3 regions of the Streptomyces bottropensis ATCC 25435 genome follow, and region 3 is predicted to be linked to each of the others. Evidence: riboswitches for the same ligand, from Rfam matches in the RefSeq annotation. Region 3 holds a riboswitch; each other region holds the start of a gene.
The links. Region 3 has a riboswitch for cobalamin ahead of STRBO_RS0114000 (cobalamin biosynthesis protein). Riboswitches for the same ligand answer to the same signal wherever they lie in the genome.
Positions count from the first base shown of each region.

Region 1: it holds a riboswitch for cobalamin, as region 3 does, so the genes downstream of both, STRBO_RS0119935 (energy-coupling factor ABC transporter permease) here and STRBO_RS0114000 (cobalamin biosynthesis protein) in region 3, are expected to answer to the same signal.
Region 2: it holds a riboswitch for cobalamin, as region 3 does, so the genes downstream of both, STRBO_RS0121740 (ABC transporter substrate-binding protein) here and STRBO_RS0114000 (cobalamin biosynthesis protein) in region 3, are expected to answer to the same signal.

Region 1 is NZ_KB911581.1:4,520,354-4,526,384, reverse strand. Features, by position in the region: gene STRBO_RS0119945 (substrate-binding domain-containing protein) at 1-620, opposite strand, end outside; gene STRBO_RS0119940 (DUF1775 domain-containing protein) at 789-1,520, opposite strand; cobalamin riboswitch at 1,740-1,923, shown strand; gene STRBO_RS0119935 (energy-coupling factor ABC transporter permease) at 1,954-2,667, shown strand; gene STRBO_RS45930 (energy-coupling factor ABC transporter substrate-binding protein) at 2,664-3,272, shown strand; gene cbiQ (cobalt ECF transporter T component CbiQ) at 3,278-4,027, shown strand; gene STRBO_RS0119920 (RNA-guided endonuclease InsQ/TnpB family protein) at 3,996-5,249, opposite strand; gene STRBO_RS0119915 (energy-coupling factor ABC transporter ATP-binding protein) at 5,411-6,031, shown strand, end outside.
Region 2 is NZ_KB911581.1:4,906,856-4,912,886, reverse strand. Features, by position in the region: gene STRBO_RS0121755 (hypothetical protein) at 1-31, opposite strand, end outside; gene STRBO_RS0121750 (ABC transporter ATP-binding protein) at 12-833, opposite strand; gene STRBO_RS0121745 (FecCD family ABC transporter permease) at 830-1,843, opposite strand; gene STRBO_RS0121740 (ABC transporter substrate-binding protein) at 1,840-2,880, opposite strand; cobalamin riboswitch at 2,941-3,117, opposite strand; gene STRBO_RS0121735 (superoxide dismutase) at 3,487-4,128, opposite strand; gene STRBO_RS0121730 (MalY/PatB family protein) at 4,338-5,624, shown strand; gene STRBO_RS0121720 (NAD-dependent epimerase/dehydratase family protein) at 5,818-6,031, shown strand, end outside.
Region 3 is NZ_KB911581.1:3,184,962-3,190,992, forward strand. Features, by position in the region: gene STRBO_RS0113995 (cobyric acid synthase) at 1-837, opposite strand, end outside; gene STRBO_RS0114000 (cobalamin biosynthesis protein) at 834-1,805, opposite strand; cobalamin riboswitch at 1,913-2,066, opposite strand; gene STRBO_RS0114005 (hypothetical protein) at 2,246-2,557, shown strand; gene STRBO_RS0114010 (hypothetical protein) at 2,671-2,892, opposite strand; gene STRBO_RS0114015 (inorganic phosphate transporter) at 2,924-4,174, opposite strand; gene STRBO_RS0114020 (class II aldolase/adducin family protein) at 4,449-5,192, shown strand; gene STRBO_RS0114025 (alpha/beta hydrolase) at 5,342-6,031, shown strand, end outside.

The DNA of each region.
Region 1 (6,031 bases), 1.3 Mb from region 3:
GCCAGCTCGATGCGGCGCAGGACGGGCCCGAAGTCCTCGGTGCCCAGTGGCAGGTACGCCTCACCGCTGACCCGGCCCCGGCACGCGCGGGCATACCCCCGGGCCGCCCGCGCGGTGCTGCGGGGCCACACGTAGTCGTTGCCGACGACGAACCAGCGGCGCACCCCGCGGGACTCCGCGAGCAGCCGCATCGCGGGCAGCAGCTGCCAGGACGGCGTCTCGCTCGTCATGAAGACGCCCTCGGTGCGCTCCCCGCCCTCGTACAGGGCCGTGTAGACGTAGGGCACCCGGTGCGCGATCCGTGGGGCCACGGCCTGCCGCACGGAGGAGATGTGCCAGCCGGTGACGCCCTGCACCGCGCCCGAGGCGACCAGGGCCTCGACGTCCTCGGCGACCCGCCACGGCTCGGCCCCGCCGTCGACCTCGACCAGCCGCAGCTCCCTGCCCAGCACTCCCCCGGCCCTGTTGACCTCCTCGGCGGCCAGCCGCGCACACGCCCCGCAGGTGGGGCCGAAGATCCCGGCGGGGCCGCGCATGGGGTAGACGAGCGCGACGTCGAAGGCCGAGCCGTCGGCCGTGTACCACCCGGGGGTGTGGAGGCGCAGCGGTCGCCGATTCATGGGCTCATGATGGCGTGATCGTCAGCGACGCCCCAGGACGTGCCACGGATCGAGACCGATTCGTAGGCCGGGCCGAGGGCCGGTGAGCCGGCCGCCGGGGCGGGTGCGTCACCGAGCCGTCGCGTCCCCTTGCTCCGACAGCGGCGGCTGTCGTCCCGAGCGCGGACGTCAGGCGGTCCCGCCCTTGCGGGACCTGAGCCACCACACGCCGCCGCCGAGGGCGAGGACGACGGCCGCGCCGAGGGCGAGGGGCACGACCGGGAAGCCGTCGTCGTCGGTGCTGTCCGCCGCCGCCTGTGCCGACGGGGCGGAGGTCTTCGCGCTGGGTTCGGGCGAGGGGGCGGCCGTGGTGGGCTCCTCCGACGGGGTGGGGCTGACGACCTCGGCGCCCGGGGCGGCGGCCTTCAGGTCCAGACGGGGGGCCGGGTGACCGTGGCCGTGGCCGTCTCCTTCGGCCTCCTCCTCCAGCTCGATCCAGCGGTCGACGTTGCCGTCGCTGTAGGACTGCAGGGTCTTGAAGGCCAGTGACTTCGCGTCGGGCAACTGCCGTACGGTGACGACGTACTCGACGTCCTCCCCCACGGGTAGCTTGGCGCCGGAGACGGTGTAGCCCCGGGCGGTCGGGGTGAACTTCCAGCCGTCCGGGCCCTTCTTGTAGGTGAGGTCGGCGGGGGCGATGCCCTTCGGGAGGATCACCTCCAGCTCGGTGATGCCGGCGGAGGCGGACTCCGACTCGGCGGAGAAGGTCAGGTCGACGTTCTGGTCGAGGGCCCGGGCGCCCTCCGCCTCGACCTCCGCGTGGGCCGCGGCCGGCCCCGCGGTGGCGACGGCGACCGCGAACGCGGCCGCGGTGAGGACGCCGAGACGGCGCGAACTGCGTACGAAGGCGGGGCGGTGCACTGCGGACTCCCTGGGCCGGCGGCATGAAGGGTGCATTCAAGCGCAGGCCGGGACCCGTGGCCAAGGGCGGTCACCTGTACGAACGGTTCCCGCCGTCCACGGTCGTCGTGGGGTCACTCGTGTGCGTCATGGGGAGGGTGGGGCGCGCGCCGGGGTGTGAGCTGTTCCACGGCGCCCGCGCGCCCCTCGTCGCCGCTTGTCAGCGCCCTTATGTGGGCACTACTGTCACCACGCCTTGGTGAACGGGAAATCCGGTGTGATGCCGGTGCGGCCCTCGCCACTGTGATCGGGAAGTCCGGCTCCAGTCCTCACGGACAGCCACTGGGTTGATATGACCCGGGAAGGCGGAGCACGGGCGGTGGGACCCGTGAGCCAGGAGACCGACCAAGGCGCGTCAACCATCCACGAGGTGCTGGAGAGGGTCTGCTGAGCCATGCACATAGCCGAGGGTTTCCTTCCTCCGGCGCACGCGATCGCCTGGGGCGTCGCGTCCGCGCCATTCGTCGTCCACGGAGTCCGGGCACTCACCCGTGAGGTGAAGGAGCACCCCGAGAGCACGCTGCTGCTCGGTGCCTCGGGAGCCTTCACCTTCGTCCTGTCGGCGCTGAAGCTGCCGTCGGTCACCGGCAGTTGCTCCCACCCCACCGGTACCGGACTGGGCGCCATCCTGTTCCGGCCCCCGATCATGGCGGTCCTGGGCACCATCACCCTGCTCTTCCAGGCGCTGCTGCTCGCGCACGGCGGCCTGACCACGCTCGGCGCCAACGTCTTCTCGATGGCGATCGCCGGCCCCTGGGCGGGCTACTGCATCTACCGGCTGCTGCGGCGGTTCGACGTGCCGCTGATGGTCACCGTGTTCTTCGGCGCCTTCGTCGCCGACCTGGTCACCTACTGCGTCACCAGCGTGCAGCTGGCGCTCGCGTTCCCCGACCCCAGCAGCGGCTTCCTGGGCGCGCTCGGCAAGTTCGGCTCCATCTTCGCCGTCACCCAGATCCCGCTCGCGGTCAGCGAGGGTCTCCTCACCGTGCTGGTGATGCGTCTGCTGGTGCAGTCCAGCAAGGGTGAACTGACCCGGCTCGGCGTGCTCCTGACCGGCCGGCGTGACACCACCGCGACCGAGGCCGGGACAGAGGCGGTGGCCCGGTGAACCGCAACGCGAAGATCAACACCGTGCTGCTGCTCCTCGTGGCCGCGCTCGCCGTCCTGCCACTGGCCCTCGGCCTCGGCGACCACAAGAAAGAGCCCTTCACGGGCTCGGACGCCGAGGCGGAGACCGCGATCACGGAGATGAAGCCGAGCTACGAGCCCTGGTTCTCCCCTCTCTACGAACCACCGTCCGGTGAGATCGAATCGGCCCTCTTCGCCCTTCAGGCCGCGCTCGGCGCCGGCGTCCTCGCCTACTACTTCGGCATCCACCGGGGCCGGCGCCAGGGCGAGGCGCGGGCCCGGGCGCGGCTGGACGGCGCCGACGGCACCGGAACGGTCCCGACGACACCGGTGAGCGCGACGGCCACGGCGGCCTCCACGGCTTCCGCGGCCACGCCGGCGGCGGCGGGCGCGGCGGCGTCGCCGACCGCATTCGGTTCCACGGGCGCGTCGGCCTCCACAGCCGCATCGTCCTCGACGGCCACGTCGGCTGCCCCGACCGCCTCGGCCCCGACCGCATCGGCTTCCCGGGCCACGAAGTCCGCGTCCGGCGGGGAACGCCCGTCCGGCGGTCCCGCCGAGGGCTCTCCCGGCGGGCGGGTCTGACCGTCGTGCTGCCGATCGACGCGGCGGCGCACAGCAGTCGCTGGCGCCGCCGCCATCCCGTGGACAAGGCCGTGCTCGGGCTCGGCCTCACCCTGCTCGCGATCTCCCTGCCCCCCTGGCCCGGCGCCGCCCTGGTCCTGCTGACCGCGCTCGTCGTGCTGCTGGGCCCCGCGGGCGTGCCCGGCCGCCGGCTGTGGCGCGCCTACCGGGTGCCGCTGGGCTTCTGCGTGACCGGCGCGCTGCCCCTGCTCGTCCAGGTGGGCGGACCCGGCGGGTTCGTCACCCTGGCCGACGGCGGCCCGGTCCGCGCCGGTGAACTGCTGCTGCGCACCTCGGCCGCCTCCCTCGGTGTGCTGCTGTTCGCCTTCACCACACCCATGTCGGACCTGTTGCCGCGTCTGGTGAAGGCCGGGGTGCCCGCGCCGGTGGTGGACGTCGCCCTGGTCACGTACCGCATGAGCTTCCTCCTGCTGGACTCCGTGCGCCGGATCCGGGAGGCGCAGGCCGCCCGGCTGGGGCACACCACGCGGGCCGCGACCTGGCGTTCGCTCGCCGGTCTCGGCGCCACCGCGTTCGTCCGGGCCTTCGACCGGGCGGCGCGGCTACAGACCGGGCTCGCCGGGCGGGGGTACGACGGCACCCTTCGCGTGCTGGTGCCCGAGGCCCGGGTCTCCGTGCGCTTCACCGCGGCCAGCGTCGCGCTCCTCGCGGCCATGGTCGCCCTCACCTTCGTTCTGGAAAGGCCGCTGACTTGACTTCCTCCCCCGCCTGAAGGCGGGGGATTCCAGCGGTCGCCCGCTGGGCTTCCTGCTTCACCGACGACCGCCCCGTCCGGGAGGACTCCCGTTGAGGTCTTACACCGTCTCCACAGGCAGACGCCGCCAGCCCGGCGGCCAGGATGTTGCGTGCCGCATTCACGTCGCGGTCGTGCACCGCGCCGCAGTCACACGTCCACTCGCGGACGTTCAGCGGCATCTTCGTCGCGACCGTGCCGCAGGTTCCGCACAGCTTGGAGCTGGGGAACCAGCGGTCGATCACGACGAGTTCGCGCCCGTACCAGGCGCACTTGTACTCCAGCATCATGCGCAGGTCCGTCCAGGCCGCATCCGAGATGGCGCGCGCGAGCCTGCCGTTCTTCAGCAGGTTGCGGACGGTGAGGTCCTCGATCACGACCGTTTGGTTCTCACGGACGAGTCGAGTCGACAGCTTGTGCAGGAAGTCCCGGCGCCGGTCGGCGATCCGCGCGTGCACCCGGGCGACCTTCACGCGGGCCTTGGCCCGGTTGTTGGAGCCCTTCGCCTTCCGCGACAGCTCCCGCTGGGCGCGGGCGAGGCGTGCGCGGTCACGGCGCTCGTGCCGGGGATTGGCGATCTTCTCTCCGGTGGACAGAGTCACCAGAGAGGTGATCCCGGCGTCCAGGCCGACGGCAGCGGTCGTGGCGGGCGCGCGAGTGATGGTGTCCTCGACGAGCAGGGACACGAACCAGCGGCCCGCAGCATCACGGGACACGGTCGCCGTGGTCGGCTCTGCGCCCTGCGGGAGGGGACGGGACCAGCGGATGTCCAGCGGCTCGGCCATCTTGGCCAGAGTCAGCTGCCCGTCGCGCCACGTGAAGGCGCTGCGGGTGTACTCGGCCGACGACCGGGACTTCTTCCGGCTCTTGTACCGGGGGTACTTGGCACGCTTGGCGAAGAAGTGCCCGAACGCCGTCTGGAGATGGCGCAGCGCCTGCTGGAGCGGGACGGAGGACACCTCCGTCAGGAAGGCGAGTTCCTCGGTCTTCTTCCACTGCGTCAGCGCGGCCGACGACTGCACGTAGGAGATCCGGCGCTGCTCGCCGTACCAGGCCCGGGTGCGGTCCTCCAGCGCCTTGTTGTAGACGAGACGAACACAGCCGAACGTGCGCGACAGCTCGGCTACCTGCTCGTCCGTGGGGTGGAAGCGGTACTTGAAAGCCCGCTTGACCTGCCGCGTCACACCTCACACCGTATCAGGTTCCGTGTGAGCGGCGGGTGTCGGCCGGTGACCGGTGCACGCCGGTCCGCCCTGGCGGCGAACCGGCTCTCCCTGCCCCGCTCCGCAGGGGCTTCGTTTCCTCCCCGTCCTGAAGGCCGGGGCATCCACGAAGGAGACCACCGATGAGCAGGCCCGTGCTCGTCGCCCTGCGGGGCGCGTCGTTCGCGTACGAGGACGGTCCGACCGTGCTCAGCGAACTCGACTTCGACGTGCGCGAGGGGCGCGCGCTCGCCCTGCTGGGCCGCAACGGCAGCGGCAAGACGACGCTGATGCGGCTGCTCAGCGGCGGACTGCGGCCCCGTACGGGCGAACTGGCGGTCGGGGGACGGCCGGTGACGTACGACCGGAAGGGTCTGACCCGGCTGCGGACCACGGTCCAGCTGGTCGTCCAGGACCCGGACGACCAGCTGTTCGCGGCCTCCGTCGCCCAGGACGTGTCGTTCGGCCCGCTCAATCTCGGGCTGCCCGACGCGCAGGTGCGGGTTCGGGTCGACGAGGCGCTCGGCGCGCTCGGCATCGCCGCGCTCGCCGACCGGCCCACCCATCTGCTCTCCTACGGCCAGCGCAAGCGGACCGCCATCGCCGGCGCGGTCGCGATGCGGCCCCGGGTCCTGATCCTCGACGAGCCGACGGCCGGGCTCGACCCGGACGGACAGGAACGGCTCCTCGCCACCCTGGACGACCTGCGCCGGTCCGGCACCACCGTCGTGATGGCCACCCACGACGTCGACCTCGCCCTGCGC
Region 2 (6,031 bases), 1.7 Mb from region 3:
TTTGTGCTGCTTCACGTCGCTGTCGAGACATCGCTCGTCGTGCTCCTCTCGCGGGCGGATCCGTCCTGGGCCGTGGGGCGCAGGAAGCGGATCACGGGGTGGCCGGGGGCGTGGGTGACCTCGGCGCGGACGCCGTAGACCTGTTCGATGAGGCTTGGGGTCAGGACCTCGGTCGGGATGCCCTGCGTGACGGCGCGGCCGTCGCGCAGGACGAGCAGGCGGTCGCAGTACATCGCGGCGAGGTTGAGGTCGTGCAGGGCGATCACGGTGGTGACCGGCAGGTCGGCGACGAGGTCCAGCAGGTCGAGTTGGTGCTGGATGTCGAGGTGGTTGGTCGGTTCGTCGAGCAGGAGTTCGCGAGGCTTCTGCGCGAGGGCGCGGGCGATCTGGGCGCGCTGGCGCTCGCCGCCGGACAGGGTGTGCCAGGACTGGTCGGACCGGTCGGTCAGTCCGGTGCGTGCCAGGGCCTCGGTGACGGCCTCCGCGTCGGCCACCGTGGGCGGTGTCCAGGCGCGGCGATGCGGGATGCGGCCGAGGGCGACGACCTCGCGGACGGTCAGTTCGGTCTGGGTGTGGGCGTGTTGTTCGACGGTGGCGACGCGGCGGGCGATGGCACGGCGGCCGACCTCGGTGAGCGGACGCCCGTCCAGGGTGACGACTCCGCCGGTCGGCGCGAGAACCCCGGCCAGCAGCCTGAGCAGCGTCGACTTTCCCGAACCGTTGGGGCCGAGCAGACCGACGGTCTCACCGGAGCGGAGGGCGAGGGTGACGCCGTCGACGACGACCTTGTCGCCGATGCGCCGCACGACACGGTTCGCGTGCAGGCTGGTCATGTCCTTCTCCGTCCGCGGTAGAGCACGGCCACGAACGCCGGTACCCCGATGAGGGACGTCAGTACGCCCACCGGGACCTCCTGGGGGTCGAGAACGGTTCGGGCGAGGGTGTCCACCCACACCAGGAAGACGGCTCCGGTCAGCGCCGTGATCGGCAGCAGACGGGCGTGGCCTGCGCCGGTGAGAGCGCGGGTGGCATGGGGCAGGACCAGTCCGACGAACCCGATCGCTCCGGCGCAGCTGACCAGGGCGGCGGTGAGCAGCGCGGTGGCGCAGAGCAGGATCAGCCGGGTACGGGCCACGTGGACGCCCAGCGATGCCGCCGCCTCCTCACCGAACGCGAACGCGTCCAGGGTGCGGGCGTGCGCGAGGCAGACCAGCAGGACCACGGCCAGGACGACCGCGCAGAGCACCACCTGGCCCCAGTCGGCGCCGGTGAGCGAGCCGAGCAGCCAGAACAGCACGCCACGGGTGGTCTCGGCGTCGGCGGAGGTCAGGACGATGAACGAGGTCAGGGCGGAGAAGAGTTGCATGACGGCGACGCCGGACAGGACGACGCGGTCGGTGCTGCCGCCGAGGGTGTGGCTGAGCAGCAGCACCAGGGCGAAGGAGAGCAGAGCGCCGAGGAACGCCCCCGCCGACAGGGACACCACTCCCCCGCCCACGCCCAGGACGACGACGGCGACCGCTCCGGTGGAGGCGCCGGAGGAGACGCCGAGGACGAACGGGTCGGCGAGAGGGTTGCGCAGCAGGGACTGCATGACCGCCCCGCAGACCGCGAGTCCGGCTCCGCACACCGCGGCGAGCAGGGTGCGGGGCATGCGCAGGTTCCACACGATGCCGTCCCGCAGCGGCGCCAACGTGCCTTCGCCGAGGCCGAGATGGGCGGCGACGGAGGCCCAGACGTCGTCGGCGGAGATGTCGGCGGGTCCGATCGTCACCGCGACGGCGACCGACGCGAGCAGCGCGGCGGAGCCGCCGCCGGTCAACAGCAGTGCGCGCAGGCTCACTTGACGAGCCCGAAGTCGCGCAGGCCGGCGGTGACCTTCTCGATCCCTTCGACGGTGCGGATGGAGGGGTTCATCGCCTGCCCGCTGAGCAGGACGTACCGCTTCTTCTTTACGGCGGTCAGGTTGCGGGTGGCGGGGTGGGTCTCCAGGAAGCGGATCTTGGCCTCGGCGGTTTCGGCGGTCTGCTGCCTGCGGGTGAGGTCGCCGATCACGATGACGTCGGGGTCACGCTCGGCGACGGTCTCCCAGCCGATCTGGGGCCACTCGTCATGGGTGTCGGCGAAGGCGTTCTTCGCGCCGACGGCCCGGCTGATGGCACCAGGGGCACCGCAGCAGCCGGCGAGGTAGGGCGACTGGGAGTTGGCGAACCAGTACATGAGCGAGACGCCGGAGGCGTCCAGCCCTTCGGTCGCCTTGCGCACCCGCTCCTTCAGCTCGGCGACGAGCTTGTCGCCGCGGGCGTCGACGTCGAACGCGCGAGCCAGGTCGTGTATCTCGCCGTAGACGGCGTCCAGGGTGAGGGGCTTGCTGCGCGATCCGTCGCCGCCGCTGTCGTTGTCCTTGCCGGCCGAGCAGTCGGAGGGCGAGACGTACGTGGGCACGCCCAGCTTCTCGAACTGCTCGCGGGTGGCGACGCCGCCCTTGCCGAGGGTGGAGACGAAGGAGGCGGTGACGAAGTCGGGTTCGGCGTCCAGGACCTTCTCGAAGGAGGGCGCGTTGTCGGCGAGTCGGGGCACGGACGCGTTGGCCTTGTCCAGGCCCTTCATGACCGGGTCGGTCCAGGTGGCGGTGCCTGCCATGCGGTCGGCGAGGCCGAGGGAGAGCAGGATCTCCGTGGTGCCCTGATTGAGCGAGACGGCCCTCTGCGGAGCCGACTTCAGGGTGGCCTTCCGGCCACAGTTGTCGATGGTGCGCGGGTAGTCCGCGCCGGCGGACGGCTGGGTGCCCTCGGTGTCGCCTGCGGAACCGCCGCAGGCGGTGAGCAGCAGCGCGGGAGCAAGGAGGAAGGCAGCGGGACGAAGGGCGGTGCGGAGCACGGGCGTACCTCGGTGGTCGGGGCTCGTTCGCGGAGCCTGGCCTACGGACGTCCTCCGCGCACGGGTGCGGAGGTGCCAGCAGGTCTTCGGACTCGGGTTCGTCCGGACGAGGCGCCTTCCCGGTCTCCCAGTGACATGCGTGCCCCGCCCGTCCCCCTCACCGCTGCGCGTCAGTTCCGGATTCGCACCGGATTCCCTGGCCTCGGATGTGGCTCGACTGGCTCCCCGAGGCTATCAAGATCGCCGCGTCGTCGGGTCGTGCGATCGGTCACGGGAATTGGGACACGGGACATTGGACACGGGGCACGGGGCACGGGGCACGGGACACGGGACACGGGGCGGAGGTGCTCACGTACTGATGCAGCACGCCGTCGTCCGCGAGGCGATCCGCAGCGCGCGCGGCACAGGGTTGCTGCGGTGCACCGGGGCCCGCAGAGCAGGGCCCGGACCCCGGACACGGACGGCGGGTCGAGCGGATGGAGAAGGGCCCTCACAAGTCACGTCCTTGCGAGGGCCCTTCGCCTTGCCGCCTGCCCGGTGAAGGTTGAGAAGACGATCACGAGCAGGACGTCGGTGCGGACGCCGTCACGGTCACGGCGTCAGCGCTCAGGGGGTGAGCAGCAGGCTGTCGCCGCGCTCCTTGGCGGCGGCGTAACGCTTCGCCACGTCCTGCCAGTTGACGACGGCCCACATGGCGTCGATGAAGTCGACCTTCTGGTTCTTGTACTGCAGGTAGAAGGCGTGCTCCCAGGCGTCGAAGACCAGGATCGGGGTCGAGCCCTGGCCGACGTTGCCCTGGTGGTCGTAGACCTGCTCCACGATCAGGCGACCGCTCAGCGGCTCGTAGGCGAGGACCCCCCAGCCTGAACCCTGCGTGGTGGCCGACGCCTTGGTGAGCTGGGCCTTGAACCCCGCGAAGGAGCCGAAGGACTCGGCGAGGGCGTCGGCCAACTCGCCCACGCCGTCCGCGGCCAGGGGCTCGCCACCGCCGTCGCCGGTCATGTTGTGCCAGTAGATGGAGTGCAGGATGTGTCCGGAGAGGTGGAAGGCCAGGTTCTTCTCCAGGCCGCTGATCGAGCCCCACTGTTCCTTGTCCCGCGCCTCCGCCAGCTGCTCCAAGGTGTCGTTCGCGCCCTTGACGTACGCCGCGTGGTGCTTGTCGTGGTGCAGCTCGACGATCTGCGGGTTGATGACCGGTTCGAGTGCCGCGTAGTCGTAGGGAAGCTCCGGGAGCGTGTAAACCGCCATGTCCAACGTCCTCCGCGACGTAATTGCAAATGATACGCAAGTGCATGCTAACAGCATTTACGGATGATTGCCGATCAGACGCAGGTCCTGGGACCACGGTCGTACGGCGGACCCGGAGGACGTCTCGGTGCCGTGACGCTTCCGCTGCCGCCGCCCGGGGTGCCGTCCCTGCGCCTGGGCGCTTGCATGGAGATCGAGATCGCGGTCCAATGCTGAAGATGACTGCCACTGATGGGCACGGCCCCGCAGACACCGGAGCCGAGCTCGCGAACCCTCTCGAGGTGCTGTCGCTCGAACAGCTCCGTGAGCGCAAGAGCATGAAGTGGCGTACCCACCCCACCGACGTCCTGCCGCTGTGGGTGGCGGAGATGGACGTCCCGCTCGCCGAGGCGGTCGCCGACGCACTGCGCGAGGCCATCGCCTCGGGCGACACCGGGTATCCCGCCGGAACCGACTTCGCCGAATCGCTGGCCGGTTTCGCCGTACGGCGCTGGAACTGGGACGGCGTGGCGATCGACCGCTCCGCGCTGATCCCGGACGTGATGATGGGCGCGGTCCAGGTACTGCGGCTGATCACCGAGCCCGGCGACCCCGTCGTCGTCAACTCCCCCGTGTACGCGCCCTTCTACGCCTTCATCGCCCATGACGACCGCCGCGTCGTCGAAGCCCCCCTCGGGCGGGACCTCCGTATCGACCTGGATACGCTCGAGGACACGTTCCGCCGGACCCGGGAGCGGAGCGGCAGGGGCGCGATCGCGTACCTCCTCAGCAATCCGCACAACCCCACCGGCACGGTCCACACCTCCGAGGAGCTGTGCGCCGTGGCGGAGTTGGCCCGCCGGTACGGAGTCCGTGTCGTGGCCGACGAGATCCACGCGCCGCTCGTCCTTCGGGGCGCGAGGTTCACGCCCTACCTGAGCGTGCCGGGCGCCGAGGACGCCTTCTCGCTCATGTCGGCGACCAAGGGCTGGAATCTCGCCGGAATCAAGGCCGCGCTCGCTCTCGCGGGACCCGAGGCGGCCGGTGATCTGCGGAGGATGCCCGAGGAGGTGCACCACGGCGCGAGCTACCTCGGCGTCATCGCCCACGCGGCGGCCTACCGTCACGGTGACAGGTGGCTCGACGCGTTGCTGGCGGGGCTCGACGCGAACCGTGCCCTGCTGGCCGACCTCGTCGCCGAACACCTGCCCGGGATCGGGTACACCGAGCCGGAGGGCACCTACCTGGCGTGGCTCGACTGCCGCTCCCTCGGCCTCGACGCCGAACAGGGCGCGACGGACCTCGCGGTCGTCAGCGACCTGGCTGGCCCGGCACGGCTGTTCCTCGACCACGCCGGAGTCGCCCTGTCCTCTGGGCACATCTTCGGTACGGGAGGAGCCGGGCACGTCCGCCTGAACTTCGCCACCTCCCGGTCCATCCTCACCGAGGCGGTCACCCGCATGGGACGCGCCGCCTCGGCTCTCCACACGCGCTACGACGATCACGCGCACGGATGACGACGGCCGCCCCGCGACCGCACTGCGCGAGGCTCTCACTCATGTCACTCATGTTCGTTCAGGGGCTCGATGATCAGGCGTGTGAGGGTCGGGGAAGCCTCCTCGGGGATCCGGTGACTCACGCCCTGCAGCTCGTGGAACGGGTAGGGGCCGTGCACCCATTTCTCCGTGGCGTGAGCCGCAGTGGACCCGAGTGCGATGTCCTCGGTGCCCCAGACGTAGAGGGTGGGAACCGCACCGGGACACGGCCGCGGGAGAGGACTTCAACATCGTCGCCCCCACCGCCCTGAACGTCCGCGGCTTCGCCCACATCGCGGCCGCCTGGTTCGGGCAGACCGCGACACTCGAACCGGTCACCTGGGACCAGTTTCGCCAGACCACATCCCCACAGCACGCCGAACAGAGTT
Region 3 (6,031 bases):
GGCGTCCACGTCGGTGAAGTTGGACATCAGCGGCACCGCGCACACGGCGACCCGCAGGACGTCCTCCCCGACGGGCGGTGCCACGTTCGACTCGCGGACCGTCCCGCGCAGCGACACCCGCAGCCCGTCCTCCTCGTCGATCCCGAGCCCGTGCCGGAACGGCAGCACGCCGTAGGTCCGCCTCCCGGTCAGCCCGTGCAGCATGTCGAGCCCCGGCTCCAGCAGCAAGACGTCGCCCCGGAACTTGTTGACGAGGAACCCGGCGACGAGTGCCTGGTCCTCGGGCGAGAGCAGCGCCACGGTCCCGAAGAAGGACGCGAAGACCCCACCGCGGTCGATGTCGCCGACGACGAGCACGGGGAGCCCGGCGTTCCGGGCGATCCCCATGTTGACGATGTCGGTCCGCCGGAGATTGATCTCGGCGGGGGAACCGGCCCCCTCACAGATCACCGCGTCATACGTGCCCCGCAACTCGGCGAGACAGTCCAACACGGTCCCGAGCAGCCGCTGTTGCCGTCCCCCGTGGTACCCGCGCGCACTCATCTCGCCCACGGGCTTCCCGAGCAGCACCACCTGACTGCTGCGCTCGCCACCGGGCTTCAGCAGGACGGGGTTCATGAGCGCGGTCGGCTCCACCCGGCAGGCCTGGGCCTGCATGGCCTGCGCCCGCCCGATCTCGGCGCCCTCCTTCGTCACGAAGGAGTTGAGCGACATGTTCTGCGCCTTGAAGGGCGCGACCTTGACCCCCTGCCGCACCAGCCACCGGCAGATCCCGGCGGTCACCACGCTCTTCCCGGCATCGGAGGTGGTCCCGGCGACCAGCAACCCGCCACTCATCCCTGACTCCTCGCCCGCCGTGCCGGCCGCCCCGCGACCCGCCCCCGCACCATCGCCGCACCCGCGCCGACCCCCAGGGCGAGCCAACTCACCCTGCGGGACAGCCGGACGGCCCGTTCGATGTCCCCGACGCCGACGGCCCGCCCCTCCCCATTGAGCACGGGCCGGTGCTCGACCCGCCCCCCGTACGACAACGTGCCCCCCAACCGCACTCCGAGCGCCCCCGCGAACGACGCCTCCACGGGCCCCGCGTTGGGACTCGGATGCCTGCCCGCGTCCGCCCGCCACGCCCGCACCGCCCCCCGGGGGTCCCCACCGGCGGCGGTGGCCAGCAAGGCGGTCAGCCGGGCCCCCGGCCACCCCGCCACGTCGTCCAGCCGCGCGGAGGCCCACCCGTAGCGCCGGTAGCGCCGCGACCGGTGTCCGACCATGGCGTCCAAGGTGTTCACGGCCCGGAACCCCACGAGCCCGGGCACCCCGCCGACGGCCCCCCACACGAGCGCCCCCACCACCGCGTCGGACGTGTTCTCGGCGACGGACTCCACGACCGCCCGCGCGATCCCGTCCGGGTCGAGCGCCTGCGGATCCCGTCCGCACAGATGGGGCAACCGGCCCCGCGCGCCCTCGACATCGCCGGCGTCGAGGAACCGCGCGATCGTCCGCGCCTCCCGCCCGAGCGAGGTCCCCCCGACGACGGCCCAGGTGGCGGCGGCGGTCAGTCCGACGGACGCGATCCGCGACGGCCGTACGGCGGCCGAGGCCGCGGCCCCCAGCGCGACGGCGCCGCCGGCGCACACCGCGGTGTGCAGCGCGCCCCACCCCCGGTGGTCCCGCCACAGCACCCGCTCCACCGCGCCGGCGGCCCGCCCGAACGCCGCGACCGGATGCCCGCGGCGCGGATCGCCGAACAGCAGATCGCCGAGGAGCCCGGCGGCGGCGCCGTACGCGAAGACGCGATCGGCACGCACCGGTTCAGCCGGTCACGGGGTCGGGCAGGGTCCGGACGCTGGGCCCCGAAGGGCAGCCGCACAGGGCGCACATGGCGATAGGTCCTCACTCAGGGTGTCCACGCCCTGGTTCGACGAGACCGACGGCGAGAGTTCCTGGCTCCCGGGGAGACGCTTCGAGATGCTTCCCCGGTGACAGTGGCGGGACCGCGCCGGACTCGCACCGGCTTCCTCTTCTGCCGTCGTACATGGCCCCGGCAGTCCACCACGCCCCCGGAAGACCCGTCAACTTGCTGTTGACCTGCGGCGCAGCGGTGTGCTCAGCCCCACACCGCCGAAATCCCGCCAGACGCCCGAATCGGCACTTTCCGCGCGCTTGCCCGACGACCCGGCCGGGAACACCCCGAGGAACGGCGGCGGGCGGCTCGCGACGGGCCGTCCGGGGGACGGGAGGTGCACACGTGGACGATCGGCGGAGCAGGACGGTCTCGTCGGGCACGAGGTACGGGAGCGCGCGCGGAGCCTGGGTGACGGCGGCCGCGCCCTGGGCACTCTTCTGCTGGGTCATGGGGGTGCTGGCCGTCGGCGCGGGCGCGCTGGCGGCGCTCCTCGTCCCGGCGGGTGAGGTGCGCGGTCCGGTCTGGACGCTGGTGACGGTTCTCGTCGCCGCCGGCGCGGGCCTGTGGTCGGGTCTCACCCCGGGCACCGGGCGGCTCCGGGTCCCGGACCGTGCTCCGGTCGCGCCCCGGCCCCGCGGGCCGGAGCGTCGCTGACGCCGGCCCGGGACGCGCACGACCCCCGAGGGCGCCGTACGCCGTCGGGGGTCGGTGGTCGAGCTGTCGAGAGACCGGGGAGGCCCGGTCCCAGCTCATGATCATGTCCGGTCTCAGGTCATGATCAGGGAGATTCCGTACGCCACGGCCGCCGCGCACAGCGCGAAGCACACGTACGCACCCGTGGTCGCCGCCGCGACCGAGTCGCCCCGGGTCGACGCCTCCTCCCGCTTGGAGAGGCCGACGATGCCGAGGGTGAACAGGCCGACGAGGGCCACGGTGACCACGAGGCTGACTCCGAAGACGGAGCCGAGAGCTGCCCAGTCGATGTGCATGGTGGTGATCTTCCTCAGGGAGTCGTGGGGCTCAGACGGCGGGCGTCGGCGCGGACGTGCTCGCCGGTGCCGTGGCCTCGGCGGCGGGGGCCGGAATGGTCGCCGTGAGGTCCTCGGCCACGGTGCCGACCGGCGGCGGGGTCACGGCGGCGATCGCCGTCGTCACCACCCCGGGCGGCTCCTCGGTGTCGTTCACGTTGGTGTGGTCGACCACCTCACGGCGGGAGACCAGCCAGATCGCGGCGCTGGAGGCGACGAGGAAGACCGCGACGACGGCCGTGCCCCAGGTGCCGAAGGACGTCACCCACTCGGCCAGCGCGGCGACCAGCGCGGCGGCCGGCAGGGTCAGGCCCCAGGCGACGAACATCCGGGTCGCGGTGGACCAGCGGACCACCCCGCCCTTGCGGCCGAGGCCCGCGCCCATCACGGCGCCGGAGACCGAGTGCGTGGTGGAGAGCGAGAAGCCCAGGTGCGAGGAGGCCAGGATGACCGTGGCCGCGCTGGTCTGGGCGGCGAAGCCCTGCTGCGGCTGGAGGTCGGTCAGGCCCTTGCCCATCGTGCGGATGATGCGCCAGCCGCCCAGGTAGGTGCCGAGCGCGATGGCCGTACCGGCGGAGACGATGACCCACACCGGCGGGTCCGAGTCGGGCGCCAGGGTGCCGCCGGCCACCAGGGCCAGCGTGATGATGCCCATCGTCTTCTGGGCGTCGTTCGTGCCGTGGGCCAGCGAGACCAGGCCGGCGGAGGCGATCTGGCCGGCGCGGTACCCCTTGCCGGAGGCCTTCTCGTTGGTGTGCGCGCCGAGCTTGTACGTCAGCCGGGTGGCGAGCATCGCCGCGAGGCCGGCGACCAGCGGGGCGGCGATGGCCGGGATCAGCACCTTGGTGACGAGCACGTCCCCGTGCACCGCGCCCGTGCCGACCGAGGCGATGGTGGCACCGATGAGGCCGCCCATCAGGGCGTGCGAGGAGCTGGAGGGGAGTCCGACCAGCCAGGTCAACAGGTTCCAGAGGATGGCGCCGACGAGCGCCGCGAATATGACCTCTGGCTGGATGCCGGACTCGTCGACGAGCCCCTTGGAGATGGTGTTGGCGACCTCGATGGAAAGGAACGCGCCGACAAGGTTGAGCACGGCGGACATGGCCACCGCGACCTTGGGCTTCATGGCGCCTGTCGAGATGGTGGTGGCCATCGCGTTGGCGGTGTCGTGGAAACCGTTCGTAAAATCGAACGCAAGCGCGGTGATGACCACGATCGCGAGGATCAGCGAGAAGTTTTCCATTTACCTGAGCTTCTTTCGGACGTCAGTGGCATGTGGACCGTAGGCAACCTGGATGAACGGAAGGTGAACTGGGGCGGGCGCGTGGGTGTAGTGAATGAGGTGCCACCCTTCCGCTTGTGCGCGTGCGGCGGGGCCCGGCCCGAAAGGACGGAGGCCCGACGTTCGAACGCAGGCGGAATGCCGTGGTCCGGCCGCCCTTCGCCCCGTGTCCGGCCGCCCTGCCTCCGGTCGCCCGTCCATTCCGCCGGGGTGAGGTGCCTGACAGGATCACGGCATGGCTGAGCAGCGGCGCGACGTCCGGGACGAGCGAGGCGTGGACGAGGTGGGCGGGCATCCGCGGGATGCGCGGGACGGGGAAGGTCGGCGCGCTGCGCCGGGGGAGGTGGCGCGCGCGTGGGACGGACTCGTCGCCACCGCCCGGCGGACCGTGGCCGACGGCCTGGTCGTCGGCACCTCCGGCAACGTCTCCGTGCGCGTGGGGGACACCGTCCTGGTCACACCGACGGGAGTGCCGTACGACCGCCTGAGCCCGGACGACGTCACGGGCGTCGACCTCTCCGGCCGGCAGGTCCTCGGCACGCTCCGCCCGACCAGCGAACTCCCCATGCACCTGGCGATCCACACCACCACCGACGCCCGTGCCGTCGTCCACACCCACGCCGTGCACGCGACGGCCGTCTCCACCCTCGTGGACGAGCTGCCGCTGATCCACTACATGTCCGCCGCCCTCGGCGGACCCGTCCGGGTCGCCCCCTACGCGACCTACGGCACCCCGGAGCTGGCCGAGAACATGCTCCGCGCCCTGACGGGCCGCACGGGCTGCCTGCTCCAGAACCACGGCACGATCACCTACGGCGGCACCCTCGACGAGGCCTACGACCGCACGGCCCAACTGGAATGGATGTGCCAGGTCTGGCTGAAGGCCTCCACGGTCCCGCACCTCACCCCGCACCTGCTCACCCGCGAACAGCTGAACGAAACGGGCGAGCGCCTCAAGGGATACGGCCAGCCGGGCTAGCTTCCGGACCGACGGCGGCGAGCCTGCGGGGCACCCTCGGGACGCGTACACCCGCCACTCGGCCGGGCGACCGCGCTCCGCGACCCGCACGTGGTCCCCCCGACGCACGCCCACTGGCCCCCGGCACGGTCCGCCGGGACACTGGAGCCGTGCGTGGAGTGAGAGCTGCAGCCTCGGCCCTCGGGGTCGCGTTCGCCGCCGGCGCGGCCAGTGTCGCCGCGGGCCGGCTGGCCAGTGACGTCGCGCTGAAGGCGCCGCCGGGCGAACCGCTGCCCACGGAACCCCGGCTGACCGTGCACGCCACCGCGGCCGGCCGCATCGCGCTGACCCGGGCCTTCGCCTCCCAGCGCCCCGGCGTCTACGGCCTCACCGGCAACGGCTCCCACGCGGTCGTCGGGGGCGTGCTGAACGGCGCCCCGCACGCCCCCGACACGGTCGTCCGCCGCCTGGAGCGCGTCAGCCGGGGCACCCTGGAGCCCGGCGACAAGGTGTGGTTCACCCCGGACCTCCACGTCGGCGACCCGCGCACCGCGCTCGGCCTCGACCACGACGACGTCGAGATCCCCGGCGAACTCGGCGCCCTGCCCGCCTGGTTCGTGCCCGCCGCCCGGGACACCTGGGTGATCGCCGTGCACGGTCTCGGCGCCACCCGCGCGCACGCCCTGAACCTCATGGAGGCCCTGCACCGCCACCACTTCCCTGTCCTCGCCCCGGCCTACCGGGGCGACCCGGGCGCGCCCCGCTCCCCGGACGGCCTGAACCACCTCGGCGAGACCGAGTGGCGGGACGTGGACGCCGCCCTCAGGTACGCCGTGCGGTACGGCGCCGAGCGCGTCGTC